DNA from 3 places in the Dyadobacter sp. CY351 genome. Region 2 is predicted to be linked to each of the others. Evidence: riboswitches for the same ligand, from Rfam matches in the RefSeq annotation. Region 2 holds a riboswitch; each other region holds the start of a gene.
The links. Region 2 has a riboswitch for S-adenosylmethionine ahead of metX (homoserine O-acetyltransferase). Riboswitches for the same ligand answer to the same signal wherever they lie in the genome.
Positions count from the first base shown of each region.

Region 1: another riboswitch for S-adenosylmethionine. It lies ahead of L0660_RS08910 (YceI family protein); the one in region 2 lies ahead of metX (homoserine O-acetyltransferase).
Region 3: another riboswitch for S-adenosylmethionine. It lies ahead of L0660_RS24190 (cysteine desulfurase family protein); the one in region 2 lies ahead of metX (homoserine O-acetyltransferase).

Region 1 covers NZ_JAKFFU010000003.1:834,489-845,404, reverse strand. Annotated here, with positions in the region: gene L0660_RS08925 (ATP-binding protein) at 1-1,346, opposite strand, end outside; gene L0660_RS08920 (DUF4397 domain-containing protein) at 2,614-3,408, opposite strand; gene L0660_RS08915 (TonB-dependent receptor) at 3,434-6,187, opposite strand; gene L0660_RS08910 (YceI family protein) at 6,430-7,056, opposite strand; SAM riboswitch class I at 7,267-7,367, opposite strand; gene L0660_RS08905 (hypothetical protein) at 7,490-8,800, opposite strand; gene L0660_RS08900 (peroxiredoxin) at 9,092-10,405, shown strand; gene L0660_RS08895 (protein-disulfide reductase DsbD domain-containing protein) at 10,507-10,916, shown strand, end outside.
Region 2 covers NZ_JAKFFU010000004.1:260,874-271,789, reverse strand. Annotated here, with positions in the region: gene L0660_RS10320 (molybdenum cofactor guanylyltransferase) at 1-399, shown strand, start outside; gene fdhD (formate dehydrogenase accessory sulfurtransferase FdhD) at 404-1,237, shown strand; gene L0660_RS10310 (DUF7009 family protein) at 1,234-1,602, shown strand; gene L0660_RS10305 (FdhF/YdeP family oxidoreductase) at 1,605-3,917, shown strand; gene L0660_RS10300 (glycerophosphodiester phosphodiesterase family protein) at 4,093-4,863, shown strand; gene metX (homoserine O-acetyltransferase) at 4,963-6,012, opposite strand; SAM riboswitch class I at 6,137-6,244, opposite strand; gene L0660_RS10290 (M20/M25/M40 family metallo-hydrolase) at 6,384-7,313, shown strand; gene treA (alpha,alpha-trehalase TreA) at 7,324-8,874, shown strand; gene L0660_RS10280 (PhzF family phenazine biosynthesis protein) at 9,001-9,792, shown strand; gene L0660_RS10275 (DMT family transporter) at 9,789-10,661, opposite strand; gene L0660_RS10270 (OmpA family protein) at 10,762-10,916, shown strand, end outside.
Region 3 covers NZ_JAKFFU010000015.1:97,326-108,241, forward strand. Annotated here, with positions in the region: gene L0660_RS24185 (sulfatase) at 1-1,006, shown strand, start outside; SAM riboswitch class I at 1,106-1,199, shown strand; gene L0660_RS24190 (cysteine desulfurase family protein) at 1,368-2,543, shown strand; gene L0660_RS24195 (hypothetical protein) at 2,587-2,838, shown strand; gene L0660_RS24200 (EamA family transporter) at 2,861-3,808, opposite strand; gene L0660_RS24205 (UbiA family prenyltransferase) at 3,943-5,901, shown strand; gene L0660_RS24210 (methyltransferase domain-containing protein) at 5,894-6,589, shown strand; gene L0660_RS24215 (NAD(P)/FAD-dependent oxidoreductase) at 6,573-7,709, shown strand; gene L0660_RS24220 (lycopene cyclase domain-containing protein) at 7,686-8,411, opposite strand; gene L0660_RS24225 (sterol desaturase family protein) at 8,408-8,881, opposite strand; gene idi (isopentenyl-diphosphate Delta-isomerase) at 8,921-9,442, opposite strand; gene L0660_RS24235 (squalene/phytoene synthase family protein) at 9,512-10,348, opposite strand; gene L0660_RS24240 (NAD(P)/FAD-dependent oxidoreductase) at 10,352-10,916, opposite strand, start outside.

The sequences.
Region 1 (10,916 bases), on a different contig from region 2:
TCAAGAATGTTCTTATTTAAATCTTTATCATAAATTATCTGTTCTAAACCGTTTAGGAAGTGTAAACGATTTTTTATTTCAGTCATCGCATCAATTATACTAGAAAGTGAGGTGCTTTCAAGTAACTCAGCCAAATCTTCTCGCTGCTCTTTTGGTAATTCTATAACCTCACTGAGTATTCTCCTTAAATTTTTAGAGTCATTTTCAAGTGATTCACTGATTAATTTCAATGTAAGCTTCTTGTTTTTGTCGTCTTGTTCATTGAACGAGGGAAGATATTCGTTGATTTGAAGTGCGACGATGTCAAAAACCTGCCTTTTGGAAACTTCAATAATATTTTCAGCGGGTTCTTTGTAAGGATAAATTCCCTTCTTTTTTAAATCGTTAATAAACTCCTTAGAATATTCATGAAGTCTACGCCTAACATAGTCTCTGGCAAAGTCTTTGGATTCTTTGAGGATTCCAAATAATATTTCATTAGCCTCATATAGATCTAATGCATTTTCTCGATGCAGTTTTTCGATATAGACGGATTGAATGAAAACTGAGATTGGTATGCTTGACCGGACGCCCAAGTTGGTCTCTAAAAAGGGTATTCCTTGTGCATTACAGAGATATGTCTTCTTCTTATTTTCGAAATTCCATTCTAAAATCTTAATAATGAATTTGTAAGAAAGATCACCAAGGTGAACCATTACCTCAGTCTGCTCTGTGTTTTTAATAAGAGAAGCAAATTGTAATTCAATATCATTAAAGAAAATCTTGAATTTTGGATAGCTTGTCCAATAGGATGCGAATCTTTCTTCTAGTTCTTTTCTGTTCTCTGATTTTAAAGCATAATCTGCGTTTTTAAAGTTTACGTTACCTATTTCAACTGCAAATCCTGCCTTACCTTCACCTTTTTTCAATTGTCTTACATCACTTATCTCGGTTCTTGACAGTTGATTCCTGTCAAGAGTTATCGTAAACTCGGAATATGCTCCATTATTTTGATAGACACTAGTAAATTTCACTAGATCCCCTAATGCTAGACCTTTATATCGGCCTTTCCCCTCCTTACCGTGAAATTGCCTTCCACTTGGGCTTTGCGTCTTATTTTTCTTCTCAGATCCACCAAGTCTAGAAAAAACATCTTGTGCTTTTTCGTAGGTCAAGCCATGTCCGTTATCAAGCACCTTAATATATTCATAGTTACCTAGTTCGGTTGGAACATATTCTATTTTGACTTCACTAGCATCTGCGTCTAACGAATTCCATAAAAGTTCTGCAAGCGCATTTATTCCATTTGCTCTCGTCAATGATTCAATGTGATCTTTCTCGACTCCTATGTCAATTATTTTTGCCATTTGTTTAGTTTAAGTTGAGGGTTACAATGTTGGTAATCCTTCAAATGTAATATTCAATGGCGTTTTATATCCTTCATATAACACTTACTATAAGTTTCGTAGCAACAAGATCTGCTAACCGTTGTGCTTCGTTTCGTCATTGTAGCAGGTTTGCGTAATCCTACAATTCTAGTCAATTGCCGCCACTATTTCAACACGAAATCTGCATTAATTGTAGGGTGGTCAAAGTCAGGATATGCAATTCTAGTTTGATTGCTCTCCGGGCGTCTATCAACATTAGCAAATTAAAATGCGTCCGAGCCAACATCTGCTGACCGGGAATGCGTTGATCAAAAACACATTTCAAGCTCGCCTTGAGATTCTTATAATTTACAAATCTTGTTGTTTTATGATTCCAATAGACGCTCACGTGCCAAATAGGCAAATACGGATTTCGGTCGTGGTAATTAAAATGCAAGTCGTGGCATTTACTTTCCGGCTTCCACGCTGTCTTACCAGATGGCAATCATAAGTCCCAACGACTCCACTGGTTTTGACCCGAATTGTTGAGTAAATAATGCGTCGCCGTGCCAAAGCAAAAAACCGTGGCCAAATCCGCATTTTCTTCCACAGCGTAGTTCTGGTGATGAGTGGAAAACTTGCCATGAAACACAAGGAGATAAGCTGGTCTTACCCTAATGCTCAATTGCCATCGCCCGCCCCTTTCCTCTTCCAAAAGTATAGACATGAAATAAGAGCGTATCGCTTAAAACTTGACCGTCCAAATCCTTTATGGTCTGACGGACTTGAATCGCGATCCGGCCGTCCGGCTTCGTATCAAATGTAATGGGTTCGACCGCGGGATCAATTTCTTGCCACTCCTGTAGCCAGTAAGCACGCAATTCCTCGTGCCCGGTAGCCGCAAATTGCTCCAAAACATCAGAATCGCTCCTTTGGATTTTAATGTTTCCCAGCGTATCCTACTTTTGCTATATACTTAACCCCTAAAATGAATCATGACAAAAAGTGAAGTAGCAACGAAATACATTGAATATCTCTCAAATGGCGCTGTAGGGCAGATAGTGAGTTTATTTTCAGTGGACAGAATGGTCAGTTCACCGATCTATGGAGATAAGCCGGCGACAAGCTTTTTCAAGGAACTGACCAAAATTAAAAATTATCTACGATACCTTCGTTGCCAGAAAGTTAGTAGAAGATATGAGGTCTGAAACAGCTAATTAAATCTCCGTTACAAACAAAATAGGTTTAGCAGGGAGCTCTCAATCAGCTACTTCACCGGATGCTCCAAAATATTAAAAGCCAGGTCTGGACTGCCCTGCCGGAGCCCGCTTGTAAATACCGTATAAATTTTCCCGGCTTCCAGATTGAAATTACCCACTGCGCCGAGCGTAGTGCCGTTGGCAGCGTTTGATAATGTCAGCGCGTGAGGACCTGGGTTGACATTTTGAAATGGCCCCAGCGACCAGGCACTGAATGCTTCTCCCGACAAGGCAGAGTTGGCAGCACGGCCATAAGCAACGTTGCTAAATAAGGCTTTTCCGTTACTCAACACATTCAATGTGCCCGCGCCCGGCGACAGATTTACGAACCGCAGCTTGGCCTTGCCCGCCTCCGGCGCTTTCAGGTCGTCGTAGAACAGGATCAGCGAATCCGACTTGTTATTTTCTGTGCGGGCTGCGATTACCGTGTGATAAAATGTGGCGATCGGGCCGTTGGGCCTGCCGGTTGCAGTGAATGTGGCGCTGTTACCGAATTGGTACGAGGCTTTATAGCTCGTGTTGGTGCCTTCGGTAAAATTGATCTGAACATTGCCGAAAACGGTGGGATAATAGTCAGAAGCCTTGTTGACGGCCACGGGCGTCGGGGTGATCTTATCGGTAAATGTCCAGAAACTGAGGGCAGAGTTGACGGGCCTTGCATTAACAAAACTAATGTAGGCGCTCAGCGGCGGGCGATTGGCCGCGTCGATGTCCAGATAACTGGTGTCCTTGCAGCTAGCTAATGTTGCTGTTGCGGCGAAGAGCAGCAGCAGGCGTTTTGAAAAAGACAATGTGGATATCATAAGTTCGAAGAGATGAATTTGGGTGTTAAAGTCGAGCTGTGATCCGGATAAATGGCTGAATGCCAGCGCTTCCGTTTTGCAGGCCAACAATGGATGGGTTGTTCAATGCTGAAAGTTTTGGGTCCGAATAATCGCCCAGCTCATTGAAGGCGTTATTTACACCAATGACTGCCTGGATGGATTTTGTAAAGGAGTAAGCCACAGAGGCGTCCACGACCCAGATCGGGTTGAGCTTTTGGAAGAAATAGTCAGGTTTGGGAAATGTTGCATTCAATGCCGATGCCGTTGTAACTGAGCCGAAGTAAATGCCGCGCACCATATAAGTCAGTTTGCCAACCTTGTAACTTCCCTGTAAATTCACTTTCGTTCCGGGAATGTGGGACGTGACCCGCGCTTTTTCTCCATCGTTGAAAATAATGTATCGATACGCTTCCAAACCTTTCGGCGTATTCACGCTGACAACCTCATTCTTTACAAAATTGGCCCCCAGCAAAAACGTCAGTCCTCCGCTTCGGAACGGCGTGCGGTAACTTCCCGTGAGTTCCAATCCCTTTGTTCTAGTGCTAAACGAGTTATAGAAAAACTTAGCCTGGGTCGTGCCCGTTTGCACAAAAAGGCTGCGTACTTCGAGCGGCAAATTGACGTCGGTCGCCGAAAAATTTCCCGTGTTTCCGACCCGGTTATTGACATCCACCCAATAAGCATCTGCCGTAAATTCAACGTTTTTCAGCGGCTGAGAAGTGATCCCCAATGTGTATCCCTTTGACTTTTCAGGCGTTAAAGTAGGAATGCCGAGCGCTCGGGTAGCGGCGCTTTGGTTAGAGGCTGTCACCTGATCGATCGCGCGGCCCTGCTGAAAACTGGTTGAGGTTTCAGTATAATAATATTGAGCAAGATCCGGAGCGCGGAAGCCTGTATTATGCGAGCCGCGAATGCCCAGCCAGTCCGCAATCTTGTATTTCGAAGCAATTTTATAGGTTGTTACATTGCCCAGCCCGGAGAAGCTTTCCAGGCGCAGCGCCCCTGAAACAAGCCAGTTTGTCGTAATATTTGCCTCGAGATCCGCGTAACCTGCCAGCACGGAACGGTTTACATTCACAGCATTTTCAGGCCGGAAACCAGCGTGGATCTGCGAACCCGGCGAGAGACCATTCAGACCGATTTGACCCTCATTGGTGTTATAAACAATGCCTGTTCCTGTTGTATCAAGTCCATAAACCGTTCGCAAATCTGCTTTTGAATAAGAAGCGGACTCACCAGCAACGATCTGGTAAGTTTCCACGCGATATTGCGCGCCAAAGGCAACATTGATTCCTTTTAAGGCTCGGTCAAAATAACGGCTGATGTCGATGCTGCCCGTATTCTGGCTTGCATTATAGCTGCCCGCATCAAACGTCCTGGGCGTTTTTAGGCCGAGGCTGGCATTCAACGAATTGGTAATCACATTCCCAAAGTCGTTTTTGCCATAAACATTCGAAATGTCCACGTCCCAATTCTGGATCTTGCCTTTCACACCCACCGCCAGGGACTTATCTGTGATGATGTTTTCCATGGCCGGTAAAAATCCATCAGGGTAGAGGAATGCATTGTTCCGCTCAGTCCAGCCCGGCAGTCGGAACACGGCGGTGAATTGGGAATTGCGGTGACTAATGCCGCCAAATGCATATACTTCCGCATTTTGTCGCAAAGGCACAGCCGCATTAAAGAATAGCAATGCATCTTTGGCCTTGTTGGAACCGCCGCCTCGACGGTCAAAAAAGTGCCTGTCTATTCCTCTGTTTTTTAGGATTTCCTCGTCGATTTCTTTGGTGTATATCGCGTCGTAATTCCGGGTGTTGGCACCGCCGCCGTAAATAGGGCCCAAGTATAAGCCGGCATCATCATTTCCAGGTAAAAGCGCAATGGCCTGCGTGGCGAATTCCGCGGTTGCATTCAGGTAACCGCCTGTTTTGCCCAGTGCAAATCCATAGTTTGCATTCGTGCGGGTGGTCGTTCCGTCTCCTCTTCGCCGGGTGCTGGCCGTTGAGCTAAGTGTCAGTTGTTCAGTGGTTTTGTTCAAAACAATGTTGATAACGCCTGCAATTGCGTCCGAACCATACTGAGCAGCTGCCCCGTCCCGAAGGATCTCAACACGCTGGATGGCGGCGGTCGGAATCGAATTCAGATCATAACCTGTGGCACCGTTTCCAAGCCCTCCCCAGTTGATGTTTGAACTTTTGTGCCGCCGTTTTCCATTCACCAAAACCAGCACTTGATCCACGCCCAAACCCCTTAATTGTGAAAGGTTCAGCGCCGAACCGGCATCCCCCGCATTGCTGCCATTTACCGAGTGAAATGAAGGCGAAACATATTGAAGAAGCTGCGTAATGCTCACCTGAGGCGCCGATTCCAAAAGCGGTTTCAAATCGATCACATCGACCGGAACCGGAGAATCCAGCTTGGTACGGTTCGCATTTCTGGAACCTACCACTTGCACTTCGCCCAACTGCTGCGAACTAGGTTGCAGACTGATATCATATTGATTATCAGTTGAGATCTTGACTTCCTGGGCGGAAAAACCTACAAAAGAAAATACGAGCGTTTCCCCTTTGATCAGGTTCAACGCATATTTCCCATCTGCATCAGTCAGCGTTCCTTGCCGGGTGCCTTTTACCGAAACATTTACGCCTGGTAATGCTTCGCCGCTCACGGCATCTGTTACTTTTCCGTTCAGTATGCGCTGCTGGGCGAAAGATTTAAAGGCGGCAAATACAAATAATAGTAGAATATATCTTTTCATTCAATGAGGTGTTTATGGCTTCATCTGACGATAGCCGGCATAGCCGCGTGATAACGTACAAGTTTATACGTCACGTTGATTTTCTGATTTGGTGACGACGGAATCGCAGCGATGTCCATTTCTTCGGGCTGGGGAGCCTGCAGTTCCTGTCCGAATTCCTGCACATGCTGACTTGACAAGTAAACCCATCATCCCTCCGTCGCCAAATCAGAAGCAATGTTATAGTACAACAAGAGGCAATATCACTTCACGCTAGCCTTGGTTGTAGAAGCAGATTCTGTTGCAATCAGCGAGACGTCCAAGTTGAAAGTATCGTCAATTGCTTTGTCGCCAATCGCGGAAAAGAAGGTTTTTGAATTATACTTGATGCCGTATTTGGTGCGGTCAATGGCTATTTTTGCATTAGCCGTCAGGTTTTTCCCTGTTGTAGTCACCTCTGCTGGAAATGCAACATCCTCGGTAATGCCTTTGATAGTCAGCTTACCTTTCACATTGTATTTATTTGCACCGGAGGGCGTTACCGAGGTGATATTTAGCTTGCCGGTTGGATGTTTTTCGACAGCAAAAAAGTCCTCGCCTTTCAGGTGTGTGGTCAGTTTTTTGTTGTATTCAGGGTCTTTCAGGTCAGTTACTGTGAGATCTTTCAGATCGATTTCAAAGTTGCCGCCCTTTAATTTTCCAGCGTCTACCAGTAACGTGCCGCTCTTGATGGGAACCAGGCCCGAATGCTCGCCGGTTACTTTTTTGGCATTCCATACCAGCTTGCTTTTCTGTGTGTCTACTGTGTACGGATTTTCTTTTACAGTATTTGTGAAAGATGCCAAGCCAAGTGTAGCGAGAGATAATGCGGATAAAATGGTCTTTTTCATAATAAATTGAATGGTTAAAATATTAAGTCTATTGGTTTTGTAGACTAAATGCGATAAAATAATGCCATCGAACGCGAATAGGCGTTTTAATGTTCGGTAGACTGGATTACTCAGTTTAAGCTGATTAGCTTCTCCATTTGTCCTCAGGACAACATTTTGTTGCGCAGGGAACCGGACGGATTTGGATGCTTTTTCTAGACATGATTTGTAAATTTATAGCTCCTAAAATGTTAGGCAGGTTAGCACTGATTCCACCCTGGAAAGTTGCTAAGAGTTCGCCGAGCCTGTCTCTCCCTCTTTCTTTATAAATCCACTTTTACTTTGCAGGTAGTAATCGTAAGACGATGCAAAGTTAAAGTCATCTTTTACCGATTGTCAAAAATTAATAGAATTATTCGGGGATCTTGCCACTAGCGTACAGGTGTTGTGAGTGCTATTTTCGCTTCTCTTCCAAAGGATATTTCTTATCTATCTTCTTCAAAACGACATAAATCGAATCATTTCTTTCATTTAGTCCTGACAAAATAATTTTATTGGGATCAGGCCTTTCATACCCCAAAAAGAGTTTGCTAAGCGTGTCGGCGCGGTTTCGCAAGGTGAAAACTTTGTTGACAGTGTCGGCGGAATATCCGTAATAGTACCGGCCGATGTTGCCATAATATTCCGTTGTTCGTATCGAATTTTTGGTATTGAGCTTGAAAGGCTTGTCTATTTTAATGCTGATGGAATTAAACTTTTCGAATACGACATTCTGCCAGCGCGTGGTGTCACCAATCGCATCCGGGATCGTGTTACCATTCAGCTTAAAATCAGCCACATGATAGAACCCGCTAAATCCGGCAAGTCCGTCGTCCAGAGGAAGTTTGAAGGTCTTGCCACTCGCATACAAGGTCCCGTAACTGTAACCGCGATGGATGATGAACATGAAAATGAATGCATATTTGAACGCAAGAAGGGCGCTATTCTTCCAATTTTGGGTAAAGGTGATCTTTGGCACATACGTCAGTGCAACAGCTTTGTGCTCAATCAAAATCTCATAAAACCGTTTGCCATCCCGAGCCAAAAGCATCAGCGAAAGCGTGAGAATGTGCAAGCTGGCAAGCTCGACGCCCGCGTCGTAACCAATGTTAACGAACCAGATCGGCACCAGTATCGCAACCATCATCAGCGCCCCCAACGTGGTAGTCCGCCGGAAAAGGATAAATAGTGTCGCCGCCAACTCGAAAAATCCCGCAAAAACTTCAAAAAACGGCGATACGCCGGTGGTCAGCCAATATAACTTACCCGGCGTGAAATCGCCCAGGTTGGTGTTCAGCTGACTGATTGTCGGAAACGGCATTTGCACCGGAAACACTTTCGCCCAAGCAAACCAGGACATTCTCAGCGCAATGCCGTAGCGCGCCGCGGTGTAAAACCAGTAATACAGTTTCTCATAGTCAATGCGCTTCCTGTCAAGCCTTTTCCAGGCCCATCCTGCCAATAGGCAGATAGCAACTGTGATAAACCATCCTGTATAGTTCTTTCCTTCCTGGCTTTCGAAAAACCAGGGCTTGTTTTGCGAGATGGCATCCAGCCACCGGAATTTGTAGGAATTAACATTAAAACCTGCGTCGAAATCTTGCCGGTAAAATTCGGGCGTAAAGGGAATTGTGCTGATAATGGCGTAGATCAGCGCGGCGCGTAACGCAATTTTTTCGTGCGTTTTCCAGCTGGAAAATGCCGAAGGTGCTTTCGGTAATGACATTGTAAAAATGAAATGTGAATGAATTGACGCTGACAAAAGTAGAAGGCAGACTTTTGCTGTGCAATCCGTTTGGTGGTATGAAATCGAATTATTCTATTAAGTCTACAAATTTAATAGAGATGTAATCTACATTTGTACAAGTCTAACGACGACCTTTTAAAAACCACCTTTGATAGGTTAACAATTATACCGGAAAAAATCCTGCAAATGTTTCCGGTTCAGTGAGGATTCTTTCAGCTTGTCTGGCAAGAATATATGTTAACTATTATCCATTTTAACAACACAAGTTGTATGAAAATCAACGACAAGATCAAGGTTGTGGCTTTGGCAGGTGCCACGCTTTTAAGCAGTTTTGTAGCAACAGCAGACAAGCCTGATGCTAAATCGCCCAAGCAGGGCATCTGGCGCGGGGAGTTTGTAATTAGCGAAACACACATTCCATTCAATTTCGAGTACAATGCTAAAAACGCAAAGGATCCGATCCTGACGCTGCTGAACGGCTCACGGAGGGACGATTTCCATGTGACAAAAATCGGCGCGGATTCGATTTTTGTAAAAATGAACACTTATGATGCAGCATTGGTCGCAAAGGTGGAATCAGACGGAAAGATTACAGGTGAATACCGCAGTCTGGTTCCTGGCTTCCGGGGGAATTCGTTGCCATTTTCAGCCGAGCATGGCAAGGATTATCGCTTTGTAGAAAAAGGCAAAGAGCAGCCTACCAAACACAATTTGAGCGGCAAATGGGATTTGCAGGTTTTCAGCAAAGCCAAAATGCCTGATAATGTAGCGCTTCTCAAACAAGAAGGAAACAAACTGACCGGCGTGGTAATGTCAACAGTAGGGGACAGCCGCGAGCTGGAAGGCGTTGTGCAAGGCGATGAATTTGTGCTTTCCCATTTTTCTGGTCCTAACCCAAGGGTTTATAAAGGAAAAATTAATGAAGATGGCTCCATCACGGGTGTAATCAGCTCGGGTATTTACGACAATACCAAGTTTGAAGGTGCCAAGAACGAACAGGCAGCATTGCCAGACCCATACAAACTGACCTATTTGAAAGAAGGATATACCAAACTGGATTTCACCTTGCCTGACCTGGACGGAAAGCAAGTTTCGCTCAGCGATGACAAATACAAAGGTAAAGTGGTGATCGTCGAAATCATCGGCACCTGGTGCCCGAACTGCACAGATCAGACAGCTTTCCTTTCACCCTGGTTTAAAGAAAACAAAAAGCGTGGGGTAGAAGCGATTGCGATTGGTTTTGAACAAAAAGACGATCTGGCCTACGCCAAATACACGCTGGGCACATTGAAGAAGAAGTACGGAATTGAATACGACATTCTCTTCGGCGGTATTGCAGACAAGAAGGTCGCTTCCGAAAAACTGCCTGCACTGAACCGCATGATGGCATTTCCAACCACGATCATCATCGGTCGTGATGGCGAGGTAAAGCAGATCCACACGGGCTACACCGGCACGGTTACCGGAAAATATTTCGAGGATTATGTTGCCAAATGGAACAAGGATCTCGACGCATTAATCGCTGAGCCCATTCCGGCCACGTTCTCTTCTGCCAATACTGCTCCTGCAAAAAGCGGAAAATAATAAAGGGTGATTGGTACGCGAATTGGTAATCTGAAACAACTGCAAGGGAGAGTTCTCACTTTGCAGTTGTTTAATCCTTCACAATATAATGCCGTATTAGTATGATGTTCAAGCAATTGTTCTTCCTTTTTCTGTTTATTTCAATAAATGTTTTCGCCCAGGAACCTTCTGACATCTCTAAATGGAATGTATCCGTTTCTAGCAAAAATGCGAAAGTAGGTGATGAAGTCGAGCTCATTTTCTCAGCTTCGATTGATAAAAATTGGAAGCTCTATTCCAGTGATTTCAAAAACGAAATTGGTCCGCTTCCTACTGAATTCAAATTTGTGGAAACCGATTCGTATCAGTTGATAGGCACCATTAACCCTGTTCAGCCCAAAAAAACGACTGACCCCACCTGGGATGTGCAGTACACCTATTTCACCGAGAAGGCACAGTTCCGGCAGAAAATTAAGGTTTCAAAAAACGGATTTAATGTTGCGGGAACCATAAAGGGGCTCTTGTGTAGCAA
Region 2 (10,916 bases):
GACTTACCTGAATTTGAAGACATTGGCCCGATGGCCGCTTTACTTTCAGCATTTAAAACTTACCCGAATGCAGACTTTCTGATAGCAGGCTGTGACTATCCTTTCCTTACGGCGGATGCTCTTTCCGACTTTTTATCCGCTATCCAAAAGGGCACTATTGCCGCGGCTTTTTACAATTCCGAAGAAAAATATGAGCCGTTACTGGCTTGGTATGCGCAGGATGCTGCGCCGCTTCTACTCGAACGTTTCGAGCGCGGAGAACACAGTCTGCAACATTTTTTGAGGGAAATTAATGCTGAAAAATACATTCCAATATCAGAAAAAGTAATGCTCAGCGTCGATTCTCCTGAGGCTTATGATCAGGTTAAAGCGGCTCTCAATGTTCATCATGAAAATTAATTAAATGGAAATCAATGCAATAGCGCAGCAGCGCATAAGGGTGATAACCAGCAGCGGCAGCAATGATGCGGAAGACGACCTGGCTGTGGAAGAACCGCTGGAAATTCAGCTCTCCTACACAGAATCCGGAAAAAAGATCAAAAAAAGTATTTCTGTAACGATGCGGACGCCGGGCAATGACGATGAGCTGGCGGTCGGTTTTCTGTTTACGGAAGGCATTGTTGCAGAAAAAAGCCAGGTTAAGGCGGCTGCAAGTGATATTTTTGACGAAAATAAAGTGATTGTCAATCTGGCCGATGCGTTTGTGCCCGTGATTAATTCACTGGAAAGGAATTTTTACACCACATCCAGTTGTGGAGTTTGCGGGAAAGCCAGCATTGATGCAATCAAGACGGTTTCGGCGTATCAAAATGATGATAACACGTTGCTAGTGAGCAAGAAAGTTATCTTTTCATTGAAAGATCAGCTGAATGTGCAGCAAAGTATTTTTGAAACCACTGGCGGACTGCACGCCTCGGCGCTTTTTGATGTTAACGGACATTTTATTGCCTTGCGGGAGGATGTAGGCAGGCATAATGCACTGGACAAACTGATTGGAAATGCGCTGCTAAACGACCTGCTCCCGCTTGCCGACAAAATCCTGCTTCTGAGCGGACGGGCAAGTTTCGAATTGATCCAAAAAGCGGGGATGGCTGGCATTCAGGTGGTGGCCGCCATTGGTGCGCCGTCCAGCCTTGCTGTAAAACTGGCCGAAGAGAGCAACATAACGCTGATTGGTTTTTTAAAAAATGACAAGTTCAATATTTACTCAGGTTTCGAAAGAATTTCAGAATTATGAAAATACGCATTCAACGCAATTCTGTGCGTTATAGATTGAGCAGGACTGATATCCAAAAACTTAGTACAGAAGGTTATCTCGAAGAAGTCACGCCATTTGGTGATTCTCTATTTATTTATGGCGTAAAAAAATCCGCTGACGTCTCCGAACTCACCGCAGATTTCCGGAATGGTAAGATCTTGTTACACATTCCCGAACAACTGACCGACGGCTGGGCGGACAATAATGTGGTAGGTTATGACGGAGAAATGTTGTTTGGCAACAATGGCAGCTTGAAATTGCTGATTGAGAAAGATTTCAAATGTCTGGATAATGTTACTGAGGATCAATCGGATAATTATGAAAACCCTGCAAAAACCTGTTAACCATGCCGAATGACCAGCGTAATGTTCCCGGGGCTGAAAATCCCGATAAATTAACCGGCCTCAAAAAAACGGAGATCAAGAAAGTGGCGGCCGGCATTCCGGCTGTTGTTTCCAGTTTTCAGAAAACCATTAGCGAGGCAGGTGTGCAGCGTGGCATGAAAGCGCTTTTTAACCTGAATAAAAAAGGTGGTTTCGACTGCCCAAGCTGCGCATGGCCCGATCCGGACGATGAGCGCTCGGGCATTGCGGAATATTGTGAGAATGGCGCCAGGGCGGTTGCAGAGGAAGCAACATTGAAGAAACTGGACGCGACATTCTTTGCTCAGAATTCGGTGGAAGCATTAGGAAAGCTGTCTGATTATGAAATTGGCGGCAAAGGCCGGATTGCTGCGCCAATGTTTCTGCCGCCAGGCGGGAAGTTTTATCAGCCCATTTCCTGGAAAGCTGCTTTTGAAAAAATTGCATTGGAACTGAACCGGTTGGCGTCACCAGACGAAGCCGTTTTTTACACTTCCGGCCGGACAAGCAATGAAGCCGCCTTCCTATATCAGCTTTTTGTACGCGAATTTGGCACCAATAACCTGCCCGATTGCAGCAATATGTGCCATGAAAGCAGCGGCGTTGCTTTGGGGGAATCGCTGGGCATCGGGAAAGGCTCCGTGAAACTCGATGATTTTTACGAGGCTGAGGTCATTATGATTTTAGGACAAAATCCGGGGACCAATCATCCGCGCATGCTTACCGCATTGCAAAAGGCGAAAGCGAATGGCGCGACGATCATTTCAATTAATCCTTTGCCTGAAACGGGTTTGATGGGTTTCAATAATCCGCAGACGGTGCAGGGAATTTTAGGGGCTAATCCCGCACTGACCGACATTTTCCTGCAAGTAAAAATCAATGGTGACCTGGCATTGCTGAAAGCCATCGAAATACTGCTGCTTAAAGAAGAGGAACGCAATCCGGGAATGGTCTTCGACAGAAATTTCATAGCAAATAATACAGCAGGTTACAGCGACTTCATCCAGCATCTGAAAGAATTGGATGCACAGGAACTCGCACGCATCAGCGGCATCTCGCTAGGCCAGATTCAGCAGGTTGCGGACGTTTTGGCCGGGAAAAGCAAGATTATCGCGTGTTGGGCGATGGGCCTGACGCAGCACAAGAATGCAGTGGACACGATCAAAGAAATTGTAAACCTGCTGTTGCTGAAAGGCAGCATTGGCAAACCGGGTGCGGGCACATGCCCTGTACGCGGCCATAGCAATGTGCAAGGCGACCGGACGATGGGAATTTTTGAGAAGCCAACGGACCAGTTCCTGGATTCCATCGAGCGCAACTTTCATTTTTCTCCTCCCAGAAAACACGGATTCGACGTGGTAGAGTCCATTAAGGCCATGCATGAAGGCAGTGCCAAGGTATTTTTTGCGATGGGAGGCAACTTTCTGAGTGCTACACCGGATACAAGATTTACAGCCGAAGCGCTCAGCAAATGCCGCCTGACAGTACACGTTTCGACCAAGCTGAACCGGAGCCATCTGGTAACGGGTGAACAAGCGCTGATCCTTCCCTGCCTGGGAAGAAGCGATATGGACATGCATAAGGATGAAAGCAGGTTTATTTCCTGTGAAAATTCAATGGGCGTAATTCAGCTTTCCAAGGGCGTTTTGCCGCCGGTTTCAGATCAGTTACTGAGCGAGCCGGTGATCATTTGCAGGCTGGCGAAAGCTGTTCTGGGCCGGAAAAGCCAGATTAACTGGGACATTTACGCCGAAGATTATGACGTAATCCGCGCTGACATTGAAAGGACAATTCCAGGCTTTGATAACTATAATGAGCGCGTCCGCGTGCCAGGCGGTTTTTATTTACCTAATTGCAACCGGGACGGGTATTTTGACACATTGTCTGAAAAAGCGCATTTCAACATCGGCAAGCTATTTGATCCCGAACTGAAAGAGGATGAGCTGATGATGATGACCATCCGCAGCCACGACCAGTTCAACACAACGATTTATGGCCTGAATGATCGTTATCGAGGCATTCACAACGAGCGGCGCGTGATTTTGATGAACGAAAATGACATCACAAAACGGGATTTAAAAAGCGGCGATCTGGTGGATTTGTATAACCATTATGACGGCATTGAGCGGGTTGCGTACAAGTTTGTCGTAGTCCCCTACCCGATTCCGGAAGGTTGCACAGCCACTTATTTTCCCGAAACGAACGTCCTCGTTCCTATTAACAGCGTGGCAGACAAAAGCAACACGCCGACTTCCAAACTGGTTATTCTCACAATTCGCAAGCATTTAAGCGCATGAGTCATTAAAACGGAGTTTAAAAAGATTCGACTTGGAGGATGATGCTTTTTGAAACTTAACATTGAGCTAACACCGCTGACCGAAACTAGCTTTAATTTTCGAATCTGCTTTGGACCATGGTTCAGGGTAAATTCAGGTTAATGTGTTCTTTTTATATAAGTCCAAATTTAAAAAAATGAAAAAATTGTTATCCATTGTTGCAGTTGGCTTGCTTAGTCTGACCGCTTTTGAAGGCATGTCTCAAAATAAAAACAAAGTTATAGCGCACCGTGGCGCGTGGAAAAATACCGGCGTAACCGAAAATTCTATTGGCGCATTGGAGCATGCCATCAAACTGGGCTGCTATGGTAGTGAATTTGATGTGCATATGTCGGCAGATTCGGTCATTTATGTGCTTCACGACCATTCGATTAAAGGAACGCATATTGAAAAAACCAATTCCCAGGAGCTTTCCCAGATCAAATTAGAGGATGGAACGGCATTACCAACATTGGAAGCTTACCTGAAAGCGGGCGCAAAACAGAAGAAAACACGCCTGATCCTGGAAATCAAAACTTCTTCGATGGGCAAAGAACGCTCGCTAGCACTGGCTACGAAATGTGTGGAAATGGTAAAAAAATTGAAAGTGGAAGGCATTACGGATTACATTGCCTTTGATTTTGATGTTTGTAAAAAAGTAAAAGAACTGGCTCCGAAAGCACACGTGGAATATCTGAACGGAGACAAAACGCCGGACGAAATTCAAGCCGCAGGACTGGATGGCATCGATTACAACCTGAATGTGTTGAAGAAAAAGCCAGAATACATTGCTGATATCAGAGATAAAAAACTGACAACCAATGTCTGGACGGTGAATGACGAAGAATCCATGAAATGGTTTCTTGAAAAAGGCGTCGATTACATTACTACAAACGAGCCGGAATTGCTTTTGAAAATAACAAAATAGCATGACTATAATGCAAAAAGCGCTGCCCGGAGAAACCTCTGAGCGGCGCTTTTTTATGTCTTAATGTTCACTGAGTCTTAATGCCAGATTTACAAATGTTCAGATCTTTGCAGTTTGCAATTTGCCATTCGTTTCCTGCCACGCCCTGATCACTTGGGTAAGCTGCTTATATTCAATAAGAAAGCCATCGTGGCCATATAACGAATCGATTTCCTGGAAAACAGCGTCCGGAATGTGCCTGGCCAGGAATTGCTGCTCGGATAATGGGAACAGCAGATCGGATTTTATGCCTAATACTAATGTTTTGGCCTTAACCAAGCCCAATGCGTGCACAATTCCGCCGCGGTTCCTGCCAACATTGTGCGAATCCATGATCTTGGAAAGCACCCAGTAAGAATAGGCATTGAACCGCTTCACAAACTTATCGCCCTGGTATTGCTGGTAGGACGATGCCCGGAAATCATCGATCTGATCCGGATTATCACGCGCCTGGGTAAAATTATAAGTGTCGTAATTTCTGTATGACAGCAATGCAATGGATCGCGCGGCCCGCATGCCCATGCTTCCGGCCTCGTCCGTGCCATCATTAAAAGTCGGGTCCGCCTCAATCGCCATCCGCTGCGACTCGTTAAAAGCAATGCCCCATGGCGAATGCAGTGCATTGGAGGCGATCAGGATCAGTTCTTCAAAAAGATCGGGCACTTCCACCGCCCATTCGAGCGCTTGCTGGCCACCTAGGGAACCGCCAATACAAAGCTTTATCTTCTTGATTTCCAGTTCCTGCCGCAGCAGATCCATAGCGCCAACCACATCACGAACTGTGATAGTCGGAAATGATCTGTAAAAAGGTTTATGCGTCCGGGGATTAATGCTCAGCGGACCCGTAGAGCCATAAGCCGAACCCAGGACATTCACGCAAACGATGAAATATTTGGCTGGGTCAAAAAACTTATCGTCCCCTACCAGGCCATCCCACCATTCGGCCGCGTTGGAGCTGCCCGTTAATGCATGACAGATCCAGACAATGTTGTTGTTTTCAGCATTCTGCGTTCCATAAGTGGTGTATGACAGTTCGAAGCCTGGCAATTCACCGCCCATTTCCAGCGCGTAGGCGTAAGGATATTTAAATGTTTTTTGTTCCGCTTGCATAAGTGCCAGAGCACAGGTTTTAATTCAAAAATTTAACAGACTGTCCCGTGGAATGCACAGGGCAGATGCGAGAATAAAGCCATCCGGCTTACGGAAATTTCTAACTGTAAGTTCACGCGAATTGAGTTTATATCTCCTAATAACTTAGGTGGGAATTAGCACCTTTCTCCATTGTGGTAGCAGGTTGCCAGAGGTTCATTGAGCCCATTCTCTCGCCTCTTCTTTATAAATCAATCGCACACAAGGTGAAGCAACTGACTTGATCCTGCAATATTAAGCGCAGATGCCTGAAAATGCAAACAAAAGCACAAATTCTATTTTGCAGGGCATCCAGGGAGGTTTATCTTTGCCCATCCATGATACTGCGTTCGATGAAAAATTACTTGTTCTTCTTTTGTTTTGTTTGCCAAAGTGCCTTTGCCCAACTGCCCGCTCCCGACCAACTTTCCAAACACGTTTACAAGCTTGCATCCGACAAAATGCAGGGCCGCGGAACCGGAAGCAAGGAAAACCAAAAAGCGGCCGGATATGTAGCTGCTCAATTCAAAAAATACAAGCTGCAACCGAAGGGGACCAACGGATTTTACCAACCATTTACGGCCAAAGTGCGGCGCGTGGTTGTTACCGACAGTCTGCGCGAGACGAATAATGTCATCGGCTTTCTGGATAATGGAGCTGCAAATACCATTGTCATTGGCGCTCATTTTGATCACCTGGGGCTGGGCAGACAAGGAAGCTCGAAAGCAGAAAAGCCGGAAGGGCAAATTCACAACGGGGCCGATGATAATGCTTCGGGCGTGGCAGGCTTGCTGGAACTTGCGCGATATTTTTCCAAAAATGATGTCAAAGAACCCTATAACTTTCTCTTTATAGCATTTGGTGCCGAAGAGCTGGGGCTGCTGGGATCGCGTCATTTTGTTAACAATCCTACATTACCATTGGAAAAAATCAATTTCATGACTAATATGGACATGATTGGCCGGTATGATGCCAGCCGCGGCGTTGGGATCGGCGGTTACGGGACCAGTGATGCCTGGCCGGATATATTTAAAGATGTGAAAAGCGATACCAAGTTTTTTACGGACAAGGCCGGAAGCGGCGGCTCGGATCATGGGTCTTTTTATGCCAAAAAAATTCCGGTGCTTTTCTTTCACACAGGCGGCCACGACGACTATCACAAGCCTACGGACGATCCGGAAAAAATCGATTATAATGCAGCTGCCGGCATTCTGCGCATTCATATACAACTCATTGAGAATGCGATGAAACTGCCTAAGCTGACATTTACCACTGTTATATAACCACTCACATTTGTACGGATTCATAGCACCCGCTTTCACGTATGGTTCACCGCATGTTTCACCAGAGGACTTGTATGGGACGCTGTTTCGTGATATCCAGCACAGCCATATTTTTGAAGATTCCAAAACTTTCGCCGACGCGATTCCGCTGGAAGACCCGGTTCTGATCATTGAAAGATATCACCAGGAACAGGACCGGCCCGGATTCGACTTGCAAGCTTTTATCAGTCAGAACTTTCGAATGCCTGCACATATCAAGTCTACTTTTGAGGCCGATAAGAGCTCGTCAACGTCGGAAAACATTGGCAGATTATGGGAGGTGCTCACGCGCCAGCCCGAAAACCAGGAACGTGGCGGTTCCCTGATCCCGCTTCCCTTTCCTTATGTGGTGCCGGGGGGGCGTTTTCGCGAGATTTATTATTGGGACAGCTATTTTACGATGCTTGGTCTGAAAGAATCCGGACGAACGGATCTGATCGAGAGTATGGTCAATAATTTTGCCTATCTCATTGATAGTTTCGGATACATTCCCACAGCCAACCGCACTTATTATCTCACGAGGTCCCAGCCACCGTTCTTTTCCCTTATGGTCCGGCTATACAGTGACATTGCCGGAAATGAAATCCTGAAACGCTATTTGCCTCAACTGCAAAAAGAATATGATTACTGGATGCAGAACGACGGCCCGTCGCACGAGCCATTTACCGCACACCGGCGCCTGGTAAAGCTTCCCAATGGCGCTCTACTGAACCGTTACTGGGATGACAAGGCCACGCCACGCCCGGAGTCCTACCGCGAAGACGTGGAACTGGGCAATGAGGCGCGGGAACGGTTTGGAACGGCTCCGGAGGCAACTTTCAGGCATATCAGAGCTGCCGCCGAGTCGGGATGGGATTTTAGCAGCCGGTGGTTTGCAGACGAAAACGACTTTGCGAGCATTCATACCACAGACATTATCCCCGTTGACCTGAATTGCCTCATGCACCACCTGGAAAAAGCGCTGGCGGAAGCATACCTGTTGCATAACAACACTAAAATGCACCTGCAATATGAAGAAAAGGCACGTTTGAGGGCAGCAGCCATACAGACCTATTTCTGGGACAGCTCGCGGAATTTTTTCATGGATTATGATTTCAAGAAGCAGGATTTCACGAAAGCTGTCACATTAGCAGGCACATTTCCTTTGTATTTCAAACTGGCCACCAAGTCGCAATCACATTATATGCGTGGTTATATCCGGCTCAACTTTATGCGCTCCGGCGGACTGTTGACCACCACGATCAAGTCGGGCCAGCAATGGGATGCGCCTAATGGCTGGGCGCCGCTGCAATGGATCACTTACAAAGGCTTGCGCAATTATAACTTCCACCGGACCGCGGACGAGCTGTGCGCGGAATGGCTCACGCTGGTCGATAAGGAGTTTAAGCATTCGGGCAAATTACTCGAAAAATACAATGTTTCAGACACCAATCTGATCGCCGGTGGAGGTGAGTATGAAGTTCAGGAAGGATTTGGCTGGACCAATGGCGTTTATCTCCGTATGAAAAACCATAAGAGCTAGTTACATATAAACCAGTGTCGAATTTATTATCTGATTCGAATAATAATATTGAAAATTTCCAGAGACAACTTCTTCTAATCGAGAATATTTTTAATACCTTGGTATTGTTAACCCCATTTTTTGAACATGAAACTATCCATATATCAGATCGATGCGTTTACTGATAAACTCTTTTGTGGAAACCCTGCTGCGATTGTCCCTCTGAATGAGTGGCTTCCGGATGAAACAATGCTCAACATCGCTGCTGAAAACAACCTGGCAGAAACTGCATTCTACGTTCCTAATGAAAATGGCTTTCATATCCGCTGGTTTACGCCTTCAGTTGAGGTTGATCTTTGCGGCCACGCAACATTGGCTGCTGCATATGTGATTTTTAATATTCAAGGTTACGAAGGCAAATCGATCCGTTTTGAGTCGCGCAGCGGCGAACTACAAGTGGATTGCAAAGAAGATTGGCTTACATTAAATTTTCCCGTTGACCTGTATCACATCGCCGTGCCGCCGCCTGCATTAGTGGAAGGCCTTTTGGACACGACTATGTTGGAAGTTTATAAAGGAAAAACAGACTATATGGTGGTTTTGGACTCCGAAGAGGTGCTTAAAAACCTGGATTTCGACATTATAGTATTATCAACCATTCCGGCACGCGGCATTATCGTTACGGCTGCCGGTGAGGACGTCGACTTCGTTTCACGCTTTTTCGCACCGCAATCCGGCATAGATGAAGACCCCGTAACCGGTTCTGCACATACAACATTAATCCCTTACTGGGCAGAAAAACTCGGCAAAACAACATTGACCGCCAAACAACTTTCAAAGCGCGGCGGATACCTTAAATGCGAGCTGGACGGCGACCGCGTACACATCGGCGGCCAGGCGAGGCTGTATTTGAAGGGAGAGATATTGATTGATGATTAACTCATCAGCTTCCGCCTCTGCCCCGCATATAATCCACCGATTACAAGCACAGTTCCGACTATTGTATAAATCGTTACCGGCTCGTCCATGAGCCACCAGGCGAAGAAGAAGCCGAAAAGCGGGCATAAAAAGAGCCATAGGGAGGCTTTCACTGTGTCAATTCTGAGTAAGTAAAACCAGCAGATCAGTCCGATGATGGAAACGGCCAGGCTTAGCCAGAGTACCGGAAACCAGAATGTTCCGTCCCAGACAGTGGTTGAGAAATCACTGAAAAGCAATGTTACGGGAAGCAAAAAGACACCCCCCAGGAAAACCTGCCACCCATTGATCAGCAAATTGGGCAGCTCCCACTGAACCGTAGCATAGTAAACGCTGGCTGCGGAAACCGCTATCATGCTGATCAGCAGCAATGTTATCCCTCCTATTGTCGTATAGCTATCTGCCAGTAACGGGTAAGTTGCCACGCCAACCCCTGCCATTCCCAGAATAATCCCTAACCATTCTTCCGTCCGCGGATGCCTTTTGAGCCACCAGGCGGATAACAGCACAATGATCAGCGGGTTAACAGAAACGGCCAGACTGCCGATTCCGGCAGCAGTAAATTTCATGGCGTACACGTAGAGGCCGAGATAAAGCGTTGTATTAAGGAAACCGAATAGCGCAAGCTGCTTCCATTCCTTTTTGTTAGGCATCCGGTAAGACGGATCTTTGCTGAGCAAATAGGAAAAAGATAACAGTAAGATACCAGCAATAAAGAAGCGAACGTTTGCCAATATTAACGGAGCAGCTGACCGGACTCCAAATTTGGTAGCCACAGATGCAGACGACCACAGAATGGAAAAGAGAATGCCAATACCAATGTTTTTCACGCTTTCAAAGAATTATGCTCCAAAAATACACGATGCGTTTCGGGTTCACCCTGCACTTTTTATATTTTTGGGCATGATTGATAAAATAAATGCGAAGTGCATGCTGGTAATTCTTCTTACCGGACTCTATTTCCCTTCTTTTTCGCAAAGTCATTGGACCTACGACTTCAACAATGGCCTTACTCCTATTGAAAATGCCGGCCCGTCCTTAAAAGTGCTCGGGCAGCCTGGAAAATATGTCAAAGAGAAAATTCC
Region 3 (10,916 bases), on a different contig from region 2:
CGTTCCGGGCCAGATCGGGACAGACGGCCTGGACGATCCTATTTCCTGGGATCGCAAAGTCAATCCAAAAGGGCGTGACAAAACCGAAGAATCACTAGTCAAAAATCTTACGCCGGACCAAGGCTTGGGCAGCGCACTTGCCTGGCATGCAAGCGAGGGAGCGGATGAAGAGCAGACAGACGGAATGGTCGCCAGCGAGGCTATCAAATTATTGAAGGAAAAGAAGGCCGGGCCATTTTTCCTGGCAGTTGGTTTTTATCGCCCGCACTCCCCTTACGTAGCGCCAAAAAAATATTTTGACCAATATCCACTGGCATCAATCCCGCTTCCGAAAGAAATTCAAAATGACCTTGACGACGTTCCGGAAGCAGCAATTTCCACCAAACCGGCACATTTAGGCCTTTCAGTAGCGCAAAGAAAAGAGGCGTTGCGGGCCTATTATGCGTCAATTTCATTCATGGATGCGCAAGTAGGAAGGGTGCTGGACGAACTGGACCGGTTGAAACTGACCAATAAAACGATCATCGTTTTGTGGAGCGATCACGGTTATAATGTAGGCCAGCACGGCCAGTGGATGAAGCAAAGCCTTTTCGAAAATGCTGCGCACGTTCCATTAATCATCTCAGTGCCTGGCGGAACCGCAGGAAAGGCATCGGGCAGGACGGTGGAATTACTGGACATTTACCCAACATTGGCTGAGCTTTGCGGACTGATGCCTACCCAAAAACTCGGCGGCAAAAGTCTGACATCATTACTCAAAAACCCGGACGGCATTTGGGATAAAGCTGCTTACACCCAAGTTCGGCGGAATAAAATTACTGGTCGCAGCGTAAGAACGGAGCGCTTCCGTTACACGGAATGGGATGGAGGAAAAGCCGGCGTGGAATTATACGACCACCAAAAAGACCCCAACGAATTCACAAACCTCGCCAAAGAAAGCACCTACATTATCACGGTCAATGAACTAGCCATGCTCCTCCAAAAAGGCTATCCGGAAACCAAATAAACGGCGGGTAATCTGCGCATCAAGAATTTTCTCAAAGAAATTTTTCGCTCTTTTTGGATCTTTAAAATCTTTATTACATCTTTGTCTATCGAATTAGTAGATTTATAAAGAAGGAAGGGAGAGGTTAGGCTCTATGATCTTCTGGCAACCTATGACTTTTTAAGGTGCCCCAACCTAATTCTAATGATAAATCTGAGAATCCAACCACCGGAGTAACAGAGTACAATCGAGTTAAGGAAAGCCAGAGGCTTGTCCGTGTATGTTCGTTACGGTTTCGTTTTTGGCGGAATTGTTACGATTATCCAGGCAAGGTGCGGCATTTGGAATCAATAAACTGATAACATTTAACACTTAGATCAACATGGAAATTTATTGTGATAACGCCGCCACAACTGCACTGGATCCGGAAGTGATTGAAGCGATCCTTCCATTTTTTGCCGCCAGCTTCGGCAACCCGTCGTCCACTCACTGGGCAGGACGGAAGGTGAAAGATGCGATAGAAGATTCGCGGAAGCTGGTTGCGAAGGTTTTAAATGCTTCTGCGGAAGAAATATATTTTACGTCCGGAGCCACCGAGGCCATCAACCTCGCCATATCCGGTGCGATTGCGAAATATGACATTAGCCATGTCGTGACCAGTAAGATTGAACATAAGGCCGTTTTGCAAACCATTCTCCAGCACGAAAAATCGGGTGATATCGAAACGAGTTTTGTGCAGTTGGATGAGCGTGGTAATGTTGATCTTTACCACCTTGAAAACCTTTTAAGAGCCAATCCACAGACATTGATCTGCCTGATGCACGGCAATAATGAAATTGGAAACCTGACGGATATCCACGCGATAAGTAAACTTGCTCAACGTTATGATTCCATTTTTTTTACGGACACCACCCAGACAATCGGAAAGCAGTGGATCGATCTGACCCAGACGCCTATCGATTTTCTGGTGGGTTCCGCCCACAAATTCCATGGACCGAAAGGTGCCGGATTTATCTATATCAATAAAAAACACCGCATTCATGCCCAAATCTTTGGCGGGGGCCAGGAAAAAGGACAGCGTGGAGGAACCGAGAATGTGACTGGCATTGTAGGGCTGGCCAAAGCGCTCGAGGTGGCATACCGCGACCTGGACAGCAACCATTCCGTAGTCAGCAAGTTGAAGCAATATATGGTCTCCAAAGTGGCGATCAGTGGTGTGTACGGCATTTGTTATAATGGCGAAAGTCACTCTCTTGAAAACAGCCTGGTAAACATCCTGAACGTTTCATTCCCATGTTTGGCTGCGGGAAGTTTGGTTAAAAGTCTTGATAATCTGGGCATTGCGGTTTCTGGCGGCAGCGCTTGTTCCAGTCAGGGCAGCTCGCACGTGATCAGCGCGCTTCCTTGTCAGAAGGATAAAGAAAATGTCCGTTTTTCGTTTAGCAAATTCAACACATTCGATGAGATTGATCACATTGTGCAGGCCGTTGTAAACATTTATAATGCCGATCCTGCTTCACGCGGCCAGGCACGTTTCCGTCTGGAATTAACGCATTGAGCCGTTGGTTCTTCAATTATTAGCCACGATAAAAAGTACTAAAATGAGCAAAATTTTCTTTCTCAAAATCATTTACAGAAGTGCTGTAAGTCTCCATAAGATCACATCGATTGTTGAATCGTTTAATGGTGCAAGGATCAAACACCTTAACTTTATCAGCAAGGGAAGAGTTTTCGTAGGCGTCATTGCCTTCGAAGCTTCACAACTTATTGATTTTGAGCGTATCCTTAATTTGATCAAAAGAAACAGGGACATTTCGGAGGTGGAGCAGATCACAGAAGCTTCCTTGTGTTAACTGCTCACACTCCTCCAAGAGATCAATAAGCGGATACGACTTGTTTTGGCTTGCGATATTTATGCAGGTTGATCAGCAACACGCTGCCGAGAATAATGACCAGCCCGACTATTTGCAGGACAGAAATAGATTCGTTTGCGAAAAATATCCCCAAAAGGACTGCTACGACGGGATTTACATAGGCGTAAGTGCTAACCTTGGTTGCCGGCTGTACTTTCAGCAGCCAGACGTATGCTCCAAAACCGGCAATCGACCCAAAAATAATCAGATATAACGTTGATAGCCAGGCTTCCATCGGAATGGATGCAAGATTCAGGGTCGCCAGTTCGCCCGAAATAATGCTGCCTGGGAGGAAAGCAAATCCGGCTGCCAGCATTTGCCAGGTTGAATTGACACTTGCCGAGTCGGTGCCTGATTTGTATTTAGAAAACAAAGAACCACCAGCCCAGGCCATGGAGCCAAAAACGACGAGCGCCATCGCGAACAGATCGCGCGAACTGTTCATGGACGACATTGAAATCATTATTTTTTCACTGAATAACAGCACTACCCCGGCAAAACCGATCAACAGACCTACAATCGTCGATTTGTTGCTAAGATTTTCAGACCATTTCGGTTTATCCAGGACGATAAACCAGAGTGGAGATGAGGAAATCATAATGGCGACCATTGCGCTGGGAAGAAACTGCTCAACCCATATCACAATGCCATTGCCGATAAAAAGCAACAAAAGTCCGGTAATGATCGCAGGTTTGATCGCTTTGAGCGAGAACACGTTTTCACCTTGTGCAACACTCCACGCCAGCATAATAAGCCCGGCAATAATGAAGCGGAAAGCGCCCAGGAAAAACGGCGGAAAACCTTCCAGCGCCCGCTGAATGAAGAAGTAAGTCGATCCCCATACGATGTAAACGGTGGCAAAAGCCAATACCACCATAAGGGTGGAAGGTGCTTTACTTTGTGCTTGCATGATCTTTTATTTTTCTGGTATGACTAATTGTTATTCCTCTTTAACCGATTCCGGCACAATGGTGTTCCTGGCAGAAAGTATATTGTATCTGTGACAGCCTCAAATGTTCAAAAATTTTTTTCTTAAATTGGGCCATGGGCATTGATGGCAATACAATTAAACTTCTGCGGATTCCTTTTTCTTTTTTCCTGATGCCGTTGTTTCTGTTTGCTTACAGTCAGGCAGATACGGTTGTCCATCATCATGCACTCTTCGCTTTTTTGATCATTCATCTGCTGATTTACCCGGCTAGTAATGGTTACAACAGTTATGTGGATAAGGACGAAGAGAGCGTTGGCGGGCTCGAAAAGCCTCCTATGCCTACGGCCGCACTCTTTTACCTCACCATGTTTCTGGATTTTACCGCGATCGTTTTAGCGTTCCTTTTCGTAAATACATTGTTCGCTTTTTGCCTGGTGCTTTACATTGCAGCGTCGCGGGCATATAGTTCCCGGCAGATCCGGCTGAAAAGATATCCGGTTATCGGGTTTTTGACTGTTGTGATTTTCCAGGGTGCATTTACCTACTATATGTCCATTGCGGGTGTTTCAGAAAGTGCGCTGATGCTGAGCAGAGAGCATATTTATGTGCTTTTAGCCTGTTCTTTCCAGATTGCCGGCGCGTATCCGCTTACCCAGGTTTATCAGCACCAGCAGGACCTGAAAGATGGGGTCGTTACATTAAGCTATAAGCTCGGTTACCGGGGTACATTTCTGTTTACGGCGGCGATGTTTCTGCTGTGCAATGTATTTTATTATTTGTACTTTACATCGAAGGGCCTTGGAATGGTTTTTTATATTATCCAGGTGTTCTTCCTGCCGATCGTCCTCTATTTCGGCTATTGGTTTTACCTGGTTTTGAAGGATAGGAGTGAGGCGAATTTCAGGAATACCATGCGGATGAACTGGATAGCAGCCATCTGCATGAACAGTTGTTTCATTATTTTAATTGTAATTAACAGAATCCCTTTGAGTTATATATCTGCTATTGAGACAGCCGTTCCCGAACATTGTTACTCGCAGGAAACGTTGACTTCATTTTACATGAATTCGACAGAAGACATTACCAATAAGAGAAAAATCAAGATAGTAGCGGGGAAAACAGGCATAGCGAACCGCTATTCTGTGATTGCCGATTTTGATAAAGCACCGGAAGATTACCAGTTTTTTAACAAGACTGCCACATTACTCCCGGAACCGACATTGACCCAGCGTATGCAGCTTTATCAGCAGCATGCCACGAAACTTTCCATAAGTGCTATCAAGAAAATAGATGGATTTGCTGAGATGAAAGGCCGGTTAACGCACTTGATAACAGTCACTTGTACGGGCCTGTTTGCGCCCGGACTGGACGTGGAATTGATGCGGGAACTGGACCTGAATCCTGCCATACAGCGCAGCAGCGTAAATTTTATGGGATGCAATGCCGCGATTATTGCGCTCAAAAATGCCGACGCCATTTGCAGAAGCCAGCCGCGCGCGAAAGTGCTCATCGTCTGCACCGAGCTTTGCACGATACATTTCCAGAAGCGATATAATGATGATTACCTGCTGTCCAACCTGATTTTCGGAGACGGCGCAGCGGCGGTTTTGGTTACTGCGGAAGCGGGATCGGATTATGCGCATCACGTTGAGATAGATGCATTCAATTCTTTGATCCTGCACAATGGGTATGCCGATATGGCCTGGCAGTTATCGGAAACAGGCTTTATTATGAACCTGACTTCCTACGTGCCTGACCTGATCCGGAAAAATATAAAGCCGATGCTGGAAAAGATCGGTCTTGCGCCGGACGCATTTAAACATTGGGCTGTTCATCCGGGTGGAAAGCGCATTGTGGATGATTTTGTTGCTGCTTTGGAGCTGGATAAGGGCTGTCTGGCAGCCACTTATGATGTGCTCAGAAATTTCGGAAATATGTCGTCTCCTACGGTCTTGTTTGTATTGAAGCAAGTCCTTGAAACGGCTAAGCCGGAAAATATAGGCAACAGAATCTTTGCAGCGGCATTCGGCCCAGGACTAAGCATTGAAACGATGCAGCTGCGTTATGTTTAAACACCGCAGCCAGGATAAGGAGCTGCTTGATCAGGAGGATATCCCATCGGCCGACTTGTTCCAGAATTTAAGGGAACTTGACTTCATTAATCATTGGCTGGGCGGATATAACATTTCCTTTAACGCGCTAAAAAAGGTCATTAAGCCAGGAAAATTGCATATTCTCGTTGATATCGGATGCGGCGGCGGCGACACATTAAAGCGCATTGACAATTGGAACAAAAATGAGCGCTATTCGCTGGATTTATATGGCGTCGACATTAAGCCTGTTTGCATTGCCTATGCAGAGGAAAACCTAAAAACAGCGCCGGTCAAATTGATTTGTGACGATTACAGGCACATTTTCAGCCATTTGAAACAGGTTGACATTATTCACGCATGTCTTTTTTGCCATCATTTAACAGAAGATCAACTCATTGAGCTTGTCCGGTTTGCATTGAGTAGCAAGGCGGTTTTGGTTATTAATGATCTGGAAAGAAATCCTCTGGCTTACTACTCCATTAAATGGCTGACGCAATTGTTTTCTAAATCTTACTTGGTCAAAAACGATGCACCGCTGTCAGTTTTGCGGGGGTTTAAGAGAGCAGAATGGTTCGCGATCCTGAACAAAGCCGGAGCAATTAAATACACCGTTCGCAACAAATGGGCATTCCGACATGAAGTGATTGTTTATGGAAACGCAAGCTAAAACGTACGATTGCGGCATTATCGGCGGCGGATTGGCAGGCCTTTGCCTGGCTATACAGCTTGCGGACAGGGGTATTTCGGTGGTTTTGTTCGAAAAAAATCAATATCCATTTCATAAGGTTTGCGGCGAGTACATTTCCATGGAAAGCTGGGATTTTATTAAAAGCCTGGGTTTGAATTTGGATGAACTCAATTTACCCATCATTAACAAGCTCAGAATCAGCTCCGAAAAGGGCTTTATGCTTGAACATTCCTTGCAAATGGGCGGTTTCGGGATCAGCAGATTCAGCCTTGACCACGCACTTGCAAGCATTGCAGCCGCAAAAGGCGTCGCTGTCGTGGAACATTGCAAAGTGAATGGACTGGAAAGGGTTGGTAATGAAGGTTTTGTAATCAAATCTTCGGCTGGGGATTTCAATGTTGGCGTGCTGTGCGGCAGTTATGGAAAATATACCCCGCAGTTCCTGGCGCGCAACTTAATGGACACAGGGAATGAAAGCGATAATTTTATCGGTGTGAAATATCACATTAAAACGGATCTGGCACCTGACCGCATTGAGCTGCACAATTTTAAGGACGGCTATTGCGGAGTTTCAAAAGTGGATAAGGACTGGCATTGCCTTTGCTATCTGACCACGTCCCGGAATTTGCAGGAAAATGGAAAAGACATTCAGGAAATGGAGGCAAATGTTCTGCACAAAAATTCTTTTCTCAAAGCATATTTTAAAAATGCTGCATTTGTTAATAAAAATCCGTTAGTAATCAGCAACATCCATTTTTCCAGGAAACAAACACAAACTGACGGTGTTTTCCTCCTGGGTGACGCGGCGGGTTCTATCACGCCGCTCTGCGGCAACGGCATGAGCATGGGCATGCGCGCTTCCAAAATCCTGGCCACCGAGCTGATCCGGTATTTTGAGAAAAAGCAAAGTATTGACAGCGTCTCGGCTAACTACAAAAAAGCATGGGACCACGCATTTGGACGCAGAATTACAGCCGGTTATTATTTGCAGGGATTGTTTGGGAAAAGAACTACAACCGATCTGGCCCTGAGAGCCTTAAATAATTTCCCGGGCGTCTTGAACAAGCTTGTGTCCTTAACCCACGGAGACCGTTTCTAAGTTTTCTTTCTCGGGAACGGGATATTTGGAAAGGAGATATTCGAATAAGAATGTGTTCAGAAGCAACATTAACATGCCATAAAAGACGTCCTCAAATGGGATCGTAAATATCCGGATACCCATATTCTCTGCATTATTATACCAAACAACCGGCTCGTCCAGTCCCGATCCTGTTAGAATCCCGTTTACGATAAAGAAAGGGATCAGCAGGAACATGTGCGAGAAATAGAACAGGCTCAGCCATCGCGGCTTGACAATAAATCTCAAAAATAATAGAAACGCCACCAGCCCAACCGCTGTCCAGGATGTATAGTAGCGATCATAAAAGGTCACGCCCATAGCCAATGTGAAACACAAGAAGATGGCCGTAATCAAATTCTCGTTTTTAAGCTTATAATCAGTCCCGAAATAGATCCGGAAGCAGTAATAAGTGAAAAGGCATGCGTAAGGAATGCAGATAAAAAACAGGATTTCTTCAATAGGAAGCCCAAACAGGTAAGTGCCGACGAGATATTTCGGTGTAAATCCCCACACGGCGATTTTTGTAAAATAGCTGTCCCATATCACAAAAGGAATTAATGACAGAATAATCGCCGGCCAGAGCAAATGCCATCTTTTATACAGCTGAATTTTGGGATGAAAAGAAAACAGCAACGGAACAGCAATTGCGCCAAGATCGACGAGCAGATATAGAAAATTCATTTGGACGCCGTGTTTTTTGCTTCCCGGAAATATTTTAGCGGCACCCAGAGCATCCCAAAACATTCGCCCTGATGCTTTCCAAGGTGCTTATGGTGCATTTTGTGCGCGCGGCGGATGGCTTTCAGATACACCGAATCCGTGTTACGGAACATTTTAAAGCGCTGGTGAATGAAAATGTCATGTACCAAAAAATAGGTGAAACCGTAGATGGTAATGCCCAGCCCGATCCAGAAAAAATGATTAAACCCTTGATTTACACCAAATAAGAGGCAGAGTATGCCTGGCGTGGCGAAGATGGCAAAGAAGTAGTCATTTTTTTCAAAAAAATCGCCGTCATCACGCTGGTGATGATCGTGGTGCAAAAACCATAAGGCGCCGTGCATCAGATATTTATGAGCAATCCACGCCACACATTCCATGCCAATAAACGCGGCCAGTACGATCAATGTATTTACTATCCAGGGACTCATTGTAAATTCAAGCTGTCAGCTTCCGGCAGTGGCCGTCAGCTATTGTTTTGGTTTTATTTTGTCGGCAACTTCGGCGAAACAAATCTTGAACCACTCGGTGTAAGCCTCCGGATTCTGGTTCATATCTGCCTTAATATCAGCCATTTTCATGTATTTAAAATCATTCGCCTCACTCAAATTGATGTTCGGCTCGTCGTCTGAAATGCCCCAGAAGACGTGGTCGAGTTCGTTTTCTGTCAGCCCGTTTTCGAGTTTAACGCGATATTGGAAGGTGAAAAGAAACTGCAAATCGGCCGAAATGCCCATCTCCTCAGAAAGCCTCCTTACTGCTCCGTGATGCGCGGATTCTGCCGGGAGCGGGTGGCTGCAACAAGTATTGGACCAAAGCCCTTCCGAATGATATTTTCCGAAAGCCCTTTGCTGCAAAAGCATTTCACCATTTGAATTAAAAATAAAAACTGAGAATGCACGATGCAGAACGCCTTTTTGATGCGCCTCTAACTTTGGCATCAAGCCAATTTCCATATCATCTTCATTCACCAGCACAACTTGATCAGTCATAAAATCGGGTTTTAGGTTCGTGGCTAACAGTCCAATGTTCAGCTCCTTTGTTTAACTAACAAAAAAACGTCATAAAAGGTCGAACTGATGCCTTACCAGCGAACGAAACATGAGTCCTACCTTGTCATGATCCGGAATCCTGATCCGTGCGTTCATTACTTTTTCAGGCGGCGTTTCCTTAATGCGCAGGAAAAGTTTTTTGTAATAATAATAAGCCAGATAAACGCCCCTTCGTGCACCGCTCGGGAGCCGCTTGATGCCGATCAGCGCCTGCTCGAATTCCTCCTCAATCTCCTGCTGGATCTTTTCCTTCTCTTTGCTTGAAAAATGATCAAAATTTACGCCGGGAAAATAAGTCCGGCCAAGATCCACGTAATCCGCTTTCAGGTCGCGCAGGAAATTTACTTTCTGGAACGCGGATCCCAGTTTCATAGCGAACGGTTTAAGCTCATCAAATTGCTGCTGATTACCTTCTGTGAAAACCCTAAGGCACATTAAACCAACCACTTCCGCAGAACCGAGAATGTATTCATTATATGAATCCGAAGTGTACTCCGTCTTCATCAGATCCATTTCCATGCTCCTCAAAAACGTGTCAATCAGCTCCCATTCAATGTTATAAGTATTTACAACGTGCTGGAAACTGTTCAGGATCGGGTTAATACTAATCCCGTCGCGGAGCGCTTCCACCGTATCCTGACGGATTTTGTTCATCATGAACTCCTTGTTGTAGTCATGAAAACTATCCACAATTTCATCTGCAAGCCTGACAAAGCCGTAAATGCCGTAAATGGGTGCCCGCAAAGCCGGTTTTAGGAAATAAATGCCCAGCGAAAACGACGTGCTATATAGTTGTGTGGTTGTTTTGCTGCATGTCGCGGAAAGGTTGTCGTATAAGCTTTTCATGACTTACTTGTTTAGGTATTTTTGAAGTTCAGTAGCCGCAATGCGGCCCGAGATGATCGAAGGAGGAACGCCAGGCCCGGGAACAGTCAGCTGACCAGCATAAAAAAGGTTCTTAACCTTGCTGCTTTTAAGTTTTGGTTTGAATATGGCCGTCTGCATCAGCGTGTTAGCAAGTCCGTATGCGTTTCCTTTATAAGCATTGTAATCACTGATGAAATCTGAGACAGAATAACTCTTCTTGTAAACCACGTGTGATCTGATGTCCTCGCCTGCAAATTTTTCGAGCCTATCCATAAGTACGTCAAAATACTTTTCCCGGATCGAATCGGGATCATCCAGATCGATAGCAATGGGCATCAGTACAAATAAATTCTCACTTCCCTCGGGTGCAACGGATGGGTCTGTTTTCGACGGGCAGCAGACGTAAAACAATGGTCGCTCAGGCCATTTTTTGTCTTTGTAAATCTCAACGGCATGCTGGTCAAAGTGCTCGTCGAAGAAGAGGTTGTGATGCCGGAGCTTATCAATTTTCTTATTTACACCTAAATAAAATAACAGGCAGGACGGG